Regions from separate parts of the Micromonospora sp. L32 genome, predicted to be linked through region 2. Evidence: predicted binding sites of a transcription regulator. Region 2 holds the regulator's gene; each other region holds the start of a gene.
What was found. The regulator HrcA, encoded in region 2, represses chaperone genes, less so after heat shock. The targets are predictions, from matches to a motif close to GGTTNGCACNCTCNNNNNGAGNGTGCNAACC.
Positions count from the first base shown of each region.

Region 1: groL (chaperonin GroEL) is a predicted target of HrcA. The motif match lies at 1,453-1,483, and genes of this name have one in related genera.
Region 3: groES (co-chaperone GroES) is a predicted target of HrcA. The motif match lies at 976-1,006, and genes of this name have one in related genera.

Region 1 covers NZ_JBQHDD010000015.1:11,181-14,416, forward strand. The annotation lists gene ACTMTB_RS29005 (DUF1003 domain-containing protein) at 1-140, shown strand, start outside; gene ACTMTB_RS29010 (hypothetical protein) at 947-1,084, shown strand; gene groL (chaperonin GroEL) at 1,581-3,152, shown strand.
Region 2 covers NZ_JBQHDD010000004.1:559,833-563,068, forward strand. The annotation lists gene ACTMTB_RS14515 (16S rRNA (uracil(1498)-N(3))-methyltransferase) at 1-102, opposite strand, end outside; gene dnaJ (molecular chaperone DnaJ) at 104-1,246, opposite strand; gene hrcA (heat-inducible transcriptional repressor HrcA) at 1,323-2,345, opposite strand; gene ACTMTB_RS14530 (DUF4870 domain-containing protein) at 2,580-3,236, shown strand, end outside.
Region 3 covers NZ_JBQHDD010000001.1:650,899-654,134, forward strand. The annotation lists gene ACTMTB_RS03255 (class I SAM-dependent methyltransferase) at 1-854, opposite strand, end outside; gene groES (co-chaperone GroES) at 1,142-1,456, shown strand; gene groL (chaperonin GroEL) at 1,527-3,173, shown strand.

The DNA.
Region 1 (3,236 bases), on a different contig from region 2:
ATGACTACCAGGTCAACCAGGTCGCTCTGCAGTACCTCATCGCCTGGCACCGCGGCACCCACGGGGCAGACTGCGACTGCGTACGACACGCCGAACCGGCCGTCCACGGGATGCTCACCGCGCTCTCGCGCGACTTGTGATCCGGCATGTCCGAGGGCACGAGGCGATCGCGCACGCCCTGCGCCCACCCTTGACCCCTCGCCGGGAAGCGCACGGGGTGTGTCTGATGGGTCGTGTCACGGACCTGAACCCCGCAAGCCAAGCGCAGGCGGAGATAGCGGCGCTGCCCGCCTGCGCCGCGGGCAGCGGAGGTATGGCGAGCGGCCTGCCGGTCATCGTGGACATGCGATCGGCCAACGTTCACTGAACGCCGCTGAATACTCCCGTCTGCGCATGGAACCGGTTGCTGCAGCGCACCCACGTTCAACGCGGCCGCCGATGAGGGAACGCAACGACCCCCAAGAGCACCAAGCGCGCCAGGCCGAACAAGCGTACGATCGAGTTATCCCGGAATCGACGACATCCCACTCCTGAGGTGCCAGCCACACCGGCCCTACCCCAAGGGGATGTCATGTCCGTCAATCGCACCCGAAACGCACCGGCAGACCCGGCCACCACAGCGCCGCCGCGGGCCGCAGCAGGCCCCACCAGCCAGGTCCCCCCTGGCGCGCGCCGCCTGGATCAGCCGCGCGAACAGCCTGCCCGGGACGTGTGGAAGACCGACGGGGGACAGCCTGGCTGCCATGATTCCGATCGAGCGGCGGACCGGGCCCCGGTCCTGGGCGCGTGGATCGGAACAGTGATGACAGCAATGAGGGAAGCAGCCACCCGTGTCAGCGTCGGGCGCCGGTTTGCCGCGCACCCATCCCCGCCCTCACCCGACCCCGGCCAACGCCCCGCCGCCGGCACGAAGATCCACGATAGGAAGGAAACCAGCATGGCACCCATGGTCGACCGCATCCGCACATTCCTGCACAACCCGCAAGGACAACGGCTCACCCGCCAAGCGCGTGAGCAGCTCAACAAGCCCGACAACCAGCAGCGGCTGCGGAAGCTTGCGCAACGACTCCGGCGACGCGGGTGACTCCCGGCGAGCCCGTCAGATAGCCGGAGCCACCATGACACGTCGTCGGCCTCGCCCGTGACGTCAGCTCCGGGACCAGGGCGCGCCGCCGCCCTGGTCCCGGAGCTGTCTCGCTAACGGCACCTCTCTTGTCAACCTGCCGGCAGCAGAGAGGTCTCCGTTAGATCCACACTCCCGACCGGAGGCCCGGCCGGTGACCTGCCGGCCGGGCCTCCGGAGTGGTGCTCGCGGACATCGACGCCGCCCTGTCTCGTCGATGGCGCCCGAGGCGGCATCGTGTCGGAGTGGTCGACCGGGTGTTGGGGCCCGAGCACGGGGAGGTTGATCTTCGCATTCCTTGCACTCTCAGGTGGCGAGTGCTAAACCGTAGTTAGCACTCGCCCTGTGCGAGTGCTAGCCGATTGGGATGAGCCCTCTGGTGGGGCGTGCGCGTACGTCATCGCAGGTCGGTCCGATCAGTGCTGCAGGTCAGCACGACGAGTAGAGGACGACGCAGATGGCCAAGTTGATCGCATTCGGTGAAGACGCCCGTCGCGGCCTCGAACGTGGCATGAACATCCTCGCTGACACGGTGAAGGTGACGCTGGGCCCGAAGGGCCGCAACGTCGTGCTGGCCAGCAGCTGGGGCGCGCCGACCATCACCAACGACGGTGTCAGCATTGCCAAGGAGATCGAACTCGACGACCCGTACGAGAAGCTCGGTGCCGAGCTGGTCAAGGAAGTCGCCAAGAAAACCGACGACGTGGCCGGCGACGGGACCACGACGGCGACCGTCCTGGCCCAGGCCCTGGTACGGGAGGGGCTGCGCAACGTCGCCGCGGGCGCGAACCCGATCGCGCTCAAGCGCGGCATCGAGCAGGCCGTGGCCGCAGTGACCGAGGCGTTACGTAACCAGGCCCAGGACGTCGAGACCAGAGCGCAGATTGCGGCCACCGCGTCCATCTCCGCCGCCGACGCAAGCGTCGGTGAACTCATCGCCGAGGCGATGGACAAGGTCGGCAAGGAAGGCGTCATCACCGTCGAGGAGAGCAACACCTTCGGCCTGGAGCTGGAGCTCACCGAGGGCATGCGCTTCGACAAGGGTTACATCTCGCCCTACTTCGTCACCGACACGGAACGCATGGAAGCCGTTCTCGACGACCCGTACCTGCTCATCGTCGAGAACAAGATCTCGAACCTGACCGACCTGCTCCCGATCCTGGAGAAGGTCATGCAGGCGGGCAAGCCGCTGGCCATCGTCGCCGAGGACGTCGAGGCCGAGGCCCTAGCAACCCTGATCGTCAACAAGGTCCGTGGCACTTTCACGTCGCTGGCTGTCAAGGCACCCGGCTTCGGTGACCGCCGCAAGGCCATGCTGGCCGACCTTGCCGTCCTCACCAATGGTCAGGTCGTCAGCGACACCGTGGGTCTCACGCTGGAAAACGTCACCCTCGACATGCTCGGCCGGGCCCGCAAGGTGGTCGCCACCTTGGACGAGACCACCATCGTCGACGGTGCCGGTGACGGGGAGCAGATCGCCGGCCGGGTCGCCCAGCTCCGCGCCGAGATCGACAACAGTGACTCCGACTACGACCGGGAGAAGCTGCAGGAGCGGCTGGCCAAGCTGGCCGGCGGCATCGCGGTGATCAAGGTCGGCGCGGCCACCGAGGTGGAGCTCAAGGAGCGCAAGCACCGCATCGAGGACGCCGTCCGCAACGCCAAGGCCGCCATCGAAGAGGGCCTACTTCCCGGCGGCGGCGTGGCCTTGGCCAACGCCGCGGTCACGGCGTTCGACAAGCTCGACCTTGCCGGTGACGAGGCCACCGGCGCGAACATCGTGCGGGTCGCGTTGACCGCGCCACTCAAGCAGATCGCCAGCAACGCCGGCCTTGAGGGCGCCGTGGTGGCAGAGAAGGTCAACTCACTTCCCGCCGGCCACGGCCTCGATGCTGCCACCGGCGAGTACGTCGACATGATCAAAGCGGGTATCGTCGAACCGGCCAAGGTGACCCGTTCCGCGCTGCAGAACGCCGCGTCGATCGCCGCGCTGTTCCTGACCACCGAGGTACTCATCGCCGACAAGCCATAGACGCCCGGCGTCTATGGCTTGTCGGGCAGCGACGACCTTCGGGTCTGTCACAGACCAGGGCCGGCCAGTGCGGCTGCGTGCCGC
Region 2 (3,236 bases):
GCGCAGCCGCTGCACGGTGGCCGCGTGGTGGCCCTCCGGGCCGTCCAGGGTCAGCGTGTCGCCGGTGGGCAGCGCCTCGACCAGGAACAGCGGCGCGGACACCTCAGGCGTGCCCGTTGAAGGCGTCGCGCATCCGGGAGAAGAAGCCGCCCTGCTTGGTCAGCTCGGCGACCTCCTCGCCCCGGGTCTTGGCGAAGTCGCGCAGCATCTTCTCCTGGTCGGCGTCGAGCTTCGTGGGGGTCCGCACGTCGAGGTGGACGTAGAGGTCGCCCCGGCCGGTGCCGCGCAGGTGCGGCACGCCCCGGGCGCGCAGCCGCAGCGTGCTGCCCGGCTGGGTGCCGGCCTTGACGTCGACCGTCTCCTCGCTGTCCAGCGTCTTGATGGTCAGCCGGGTGCCGAGCGCGGCGGCGGTCATCGGCACGGTGACCCGGCAGTGCAGGTCGTCGCCCTTGCGGGAGTACACGTCGTGCGGCCGCTCGTGGATCTCCACGTAGAGGTCGCCGGCGGTGCCGCCGCCCGGGCCCACCTCACCCTGCTGGGCGAGCCGGATCCGCATGCCGTCCTCGACCCCGGCGGGGATCTTGACGGTCAGCGAGCGGCGGGTGCGCACCCGGCCGTCGCCGGCGCAGGTCGGGCAGGGGTGCGGGATGGTGGTGCCGTACCCCTGGCAGACGGTGCAGGGGCGGGCCGAGACCACCTGGCCGAGGAAGGTGCGCTGCACCGACTGCACCTCGCCCCGGCCGCCACACGCCTCGCAGGTGGCCAGGTGGGTGCCGGCGGCGGTGCCGGCGCCGGCGCAGGTGGTGCAGAGCACCGCGGTGTCGACCGTGATCGGCGCCTCGACGCCGAACGCGGTCTCATGCAGGTCCAGCTCCAGCCGCAGGATCGCGTCGGCACCCGGCCGGGTACGCGGTCGCGGCCCCCGGGCGCCGCCCGCGGCGCCGCCGAAGAACGCGTCCATGATGTCCTGGAAGCCGACGAACGGGCCCGCGCCGCCGGGACCGCCCGGCCCCGCGCCGCCGCCACCCGGGGCGAGCGGGTCGCCACCCAGGTCGACGATCTGCCGTTTCCGGTCGTCCGAGAGGACCTCGTACGCGGCGTTGATGTCCTTGAACTTCTCCTGGGCCTCCGGGTCCGGATTGACGTCCGGGTGGAACTGCCGCGCCAGCTTGCGGTAGGCGCGCTTGATCTCGTCGTCGGAGGCTTCCCGGCTCACGCCGAGAATGCCGTAGTAGTCCCTGGCCACTGCGTTCGGTGTCCTCATGTTCGTCTCGCGTTGCGCCGGTCGTCGGCCGGAGCCGGGTGCCGGCCCCTGCCCTGGATCAGTTCTGGGCCAGCAGCTCGCCCACGTAGCGTGCCACGGCCCTCACCGTGGCGATGGTGCCGGGGTAGTCCATCCGGGTGGGGCCCAACACGCCCAGCCCGCCGAGCGCGGTCGCCCCCGGCCCGTAGCCGGTGCTGACCACCGAGGCGGCCCGCAGGTTGTCGATCTCGTTCTCGTCGCCGATCAGCACCCGGGTGGTGGTCGACTCGGCCTCGCCGATCAGCTTGAGCATCACCACCTCCTCCTCCAGCGCCTCCAGGATGGGCCGCAGCGAGCCCTGGAAGTCGAGCAGGCCGCCCCGGGTGAGGTTCGCGGTGCCGGCGAGCGCGATGCGCTCCTCGTGCCGTTCGACCAGCGTCTCCAGCAGCACGGTGGAGAGCGTGGTCATCGCCCCGCGCAGGTGCGGCGCGGACTCGTCGACCAGCGCCTGGACCAGCGGCGGGGTCTCCGACAGCCGGCTGCCGACCAGCTTCTCGTTGACCAGCCGGCGCAGGTCGGTGACATGGTCGGCGGGGATCGGCGCGGGCAGCTCCACCAGCCGCTGCTCGACCCGGCCGGTGTCGGCGATCATGACCAGCATCAGCCGGGTGGTGGAGATCGGCACCAGCTCCAGGTGGCGCACCGAGGAGCGGGCCAGCGACGGGTACTGCACCACGGCGACCTGCCGGGTCAGCTGGGCCAGCAGCCGGACGGTGCGGTGCACCACGTCGTCCAGGTCGACCGCGCCGACCAGGAAACGCTCGATCGCCCGGCGCTCGGCCGGGCTCAGCGGCTTGACCCGGGACAGCCGGTCGACGAAGAGGCGGTAGCCACGGTCGGTGGGCACCCGGCCGGCACTGGTGTGCGGCTGCCGGATGTAGCCCTCCTCCTCCAGCACGGCCATGTCGTTGCGCACCGTGGCCGGCGAGACGCCGAGCTGGTGCCGCTCGACCAGGGCCTTGCTGCCGACCGGCTCCTGCGTGGCGACGTAGTCCTCGACGATCGCGCGCAGCACGGCGAGCTTGCGGTCGTCGAGACCCATCTCCCCACCTCCTGACGCACGTCGGCCCGGAGCGGCTGAGGCGCCCCGGGCGAGCGCACTGGCACTCGACTGTAGCGAGTGCCAGTCTACGTCGGCGTCCCCGCTGACGCGATGATCAGCGACGGACCACGGGTGCGCCCCGCCACCCGGACGGCGCGCCAGGGCCGATCATCCGGACATCCGGGGCGGTGTCGCTCTGGTGATGGCTTGCCGGCAACCCCTACCGTGACGTCCATGACTGAACCACCTCGCCCTCCCGGAGCGGGGGACCCCGGCGACCGCCCGGACCCGACCGCCCCGTCCGGCTCGTTGTACGAGCCGCCCACCGCACCACTGTCCGGGGCACCCGGGGCGGGCGGCTATCCCCCGCCCGGTGGCTATCCGCCACCCACCGGTGACCAACCGCCGTCGGGCGGCTACCCACCGCCGGGTGGCTACCCACCGCCGGGTGGCTACCCACCGCCGGGTGGTTACTCCGCGCCGGGCGTCGGCTATCCGACCGCCGGCGGGTACGGCGCTCCCGGCGGCGGCTACGGCGCCCCGGGCGGCTACGCCACCGACGACGACAAGACCTGGTCGCTGGTCGCGCACTTCGGTGGCCCGGTCGGCGTGATCGTCGGCGGCAGCCTGCTCGGCTGGGTGGCGCCGCTGATCGCGCTCTCCGCCAAGGGCCAGCAGTCCCCGACGGTGCGGGCGCACGCCACGGCCTCGCTGAACTTCCAGATCACCTGGGCGATCGCCAACATCATCGGCTTCGTCCTGGCCATCGTCACCTGCGGGGTGCTCTTCTTCATCCCGATCCTGACCGCCCTGGTGCCGATCATCTTCGGCATCATCGGCGGGGTGAAGGCCACCGAGGGTGTGGTCTACCGCTACCCGGCGAGCTACGCC
Region 3 (3,236 bases), on a different contig from region 2:
ACCACGGCCGGGTCCGGGTCGTACAGGAAGCGGCGGGTGGGGCCGACGGACGCCTCCGCCGCGCCCGAGCCGGTGAGCCGGTGCGCGACGTCGCCGCGCAGCACGGTGGCCCGGCGGGGCACCTCGGCCAGCCGGCCGCACCAGAGCGCCGCCTCGACCAGGTCGCCGTCCGCGCTCACCCACTCCGCCTCGGCGCCCGCCGGGATCAGCGCGTGGTCGATGCCGGGGGCCACCTTCACCACCGTGTACGGCACGCGCTCGGCCAGCCGGATGACGAAGTCCCAGGGTGGCGAGTAGGCGTTCGGGTCGAAGATCCGCCGGCCGGTGCCCGCCCGGCGTCGTGCCGGGTCGCAGAACACCCCGTCCACCCGGGTCACGTCGAACGCCGTGGCGTCGCCGCACTCCACGGTGAACTCCTCGGCCAGCCCGGCCGACTCGGCGTTCGCGGCGGCCATCGCGGCGGTCACCGGGTCGGCCTCCACCCCGTACACCCGGATGCCGGCGCGGGCGGCGGCGAGCGAGTCGGCGCCGAGGCCGCACCCGAGGTCGGCGAGGGTGCGCACGCCGGCGGCGCGCAGCCGCGCGGCGCGCCGGTCCGCGACCGGCCGGCGGGTGGCCTGCTCCAGCCCGGCCCGGGTGAAAAACATTCCAGCGGCCTCGGGTCCGAACTTGGCCACCGCCCGGCGGCGCAGCTCGGCCTGGGTCAGCGCGGCGGCGGCCAGTCCGGCCGGCAGCCCGGCGGCGCGCAGCGCGGCGGCCGAGGCCAGCGGGTCACCGCCGGCCAGCTCGGCCGCCGCGGCGAGCGCGGCCGACCCCTCGGGGGTACGCAGCGCGGCGAGCTGGTCGATGTCCACCCGCCCATTCTCCCGACCCGCCTCGCGCCGTCCGACCGGCCCCTGCCGCGTCGATCGCGGCCGTTCGGGCGCGACGCGCTGGCACTCTCCTTGACGGAGTGCTAGCCGAGGAATAACCTGCGATTAGCACTCTCACCCCGAGGGTGCCAGCTCCCGGGCCATCCGGCGCGGGCGCTGAACGCCAGGCGGACCGGCACCCGCGACGACGGCCCCGCCCGGTGGCATGTGGCAGATTGACGCTGGTCGGCCCCGGTCGACCGGCAACGAAACCAGTACCCCAGGAGGGTATGCCCGTGACTACCGCGACCAAGGTTGCGATCAAGCCGCTCGAGGACCGGATCCTGGTCCAGGCGAACGAGGCTGAGACCACCACGGCGTCGGGCATCGTGATCCCCGACACCGCCAAGGAGAAGCCGCAGGAGGGCACCGTCCTCGCTGTCGGCCCGGGCCGCATCGACGACAAGGGCAACCGGATCCCGGTTGACGTGAACGTCGGCGACACCGTCATCTACTCGAAGTACGGCGGCACCGAGGTCAAGTACGCCGGCGAGGAGTACCTGGTGCTCTCCGCCCGCGACGTCCTCGCGGTCATCGAGAAGTAAGCAACCGATCAGTGTCGTTGCCCCGGTCCGGCTCGCCGGGCCGGGGCAACGGCGCTTCGAAGGGACATTCATGGCGAAGATCCTGAGCTTCTCGGACGACGCCCGGCACCTGCTCGAGCACGGTGTCAACGCCCTCGCGGACACGGTCAAGGTCACCCTCGGCCCGCGCGGGCGCAACGTCGTCCTGGACAAGAAATTCGGTGCGCCCACGATCACCAACGATGGCGTGACCATCGCCAAGGAGATCGAGCTCACCAACCCCTACGAGAACCTCGGCGCGCAGCTGGTCAAGGAGGTGGCGACCAAGACCAACGACGTCGCCGGCGACGGGACCACCACCGCGACCGTGCTGGCCCAGGCCATGGTCCGCGAGGGCCTGCGCAACGTGACCGCCGGGGCCAACCCGTCCGGTCTCAAGCGGGGCATCGACGCGGCGGCGGCCAAGGTCTCCGAGGCGCTGCTCGACCGGGCCGTCGAGGTCTCCAGCAAGGAGGCGGTCGCGAACGTCGCGACCATCTCCGCGCAGGACGCCACCATCGGCGAGCTGATCGCCGAGGCGATGGAGAAGGTCGGCCGCGACGGTGTCATCACCGTCGAGGAGGGCTCCGCGCTCACCACCGAGCTGGAGGTGACCGAGGGTCTGCAGTTCGACAAGGGCTTCATCTCGCCGAACTTCGTCACCGACGTGGAGTCGCAGGAGTCGGTCCTGGAGGACCCGTACATCCTGATCACCACGCAGAAGATCTCGGCGATCGAGGAGCTGCTGCCGCTGCTGGAGAAGGTCCTCCAGAACAGCAAGCCGCTGCTGATCATCGCCGAGGACGTCGAGGGCCAGGCGCTGTCGACCCTGGTGGTCAACTCGATCCGCAAGACCCTCAAGGTCTGCGCGGTGAAGGCCCCCGGCTTCGGCGACCGCCGCAAGGCGATGCTCCAGGACATGGCGATCCTGACCGGCGCCGAGCTGGTCGCCCCGGAGCTGGGCTACAAGCTCGACCAGGTCGGCCTGGAGGTGCTCGGCACCGCCCGGCGCGTCGTGGTCGACAAGGAGAACACCACCGTCGTCGACGGTGGCGGCCAGTCCTCCGAGGTGGCCGACCGGGTCGCGCAGATCCGCAAGGAGATCGAGGCCTCGGACTCCGAGTGGGACCGGGAGAAGCTGGCCGAGCGGCTGGCGAAGCTCTCCGGTGGCATCGCGGTCATCAAGGTGGGCGCGGCGACCGAGGTCGAGATGAAGGAGCGCAAGCACCGCATCGAGGACGCCATCGCCGCGACCAAGGCCGCCGTCGAGGAGGGCACGGTGCCCGGTGGTGGTGCCGCCCTGGCGCAGATCCTGCCGGTGCTCGCCGACGACCTGGGCCTGACCGGTGACGAGAAGACCGGCGTCTCGATCGTCCGCAAGGCGCTGGTCGAGCCGCTGCGCTGGATCGCCCAGAACGCCGGCCACGACGGCTACGTGGTGGTGCAGAAGGTCGCCGGCAAGGAGTGGGGCAACGGCCTCGACGCCGCCACCGGCCAGTACGTCGATCTGGTGAAGTCCGGCATCATCGACCCGGTGAAGGTGACCCGCAACGCGGTCACCAACGCCGCCTCGATCGCCGGCCTGCTGCTCACCACCGAGAGCCTCGTGGTGGAGAAGCCGGAGAAGGCCGAGCCGGCCGCCGCCGGTGGGCACGGCCACGGCCACGGTCACGGCCACCAGCACGGCCCGGGTTTCTGACCCACGGCGTACGCCGACTCAGGGCGCACCGTCTTCGCCAGACGGTGCGCCCTGACGCGTTCT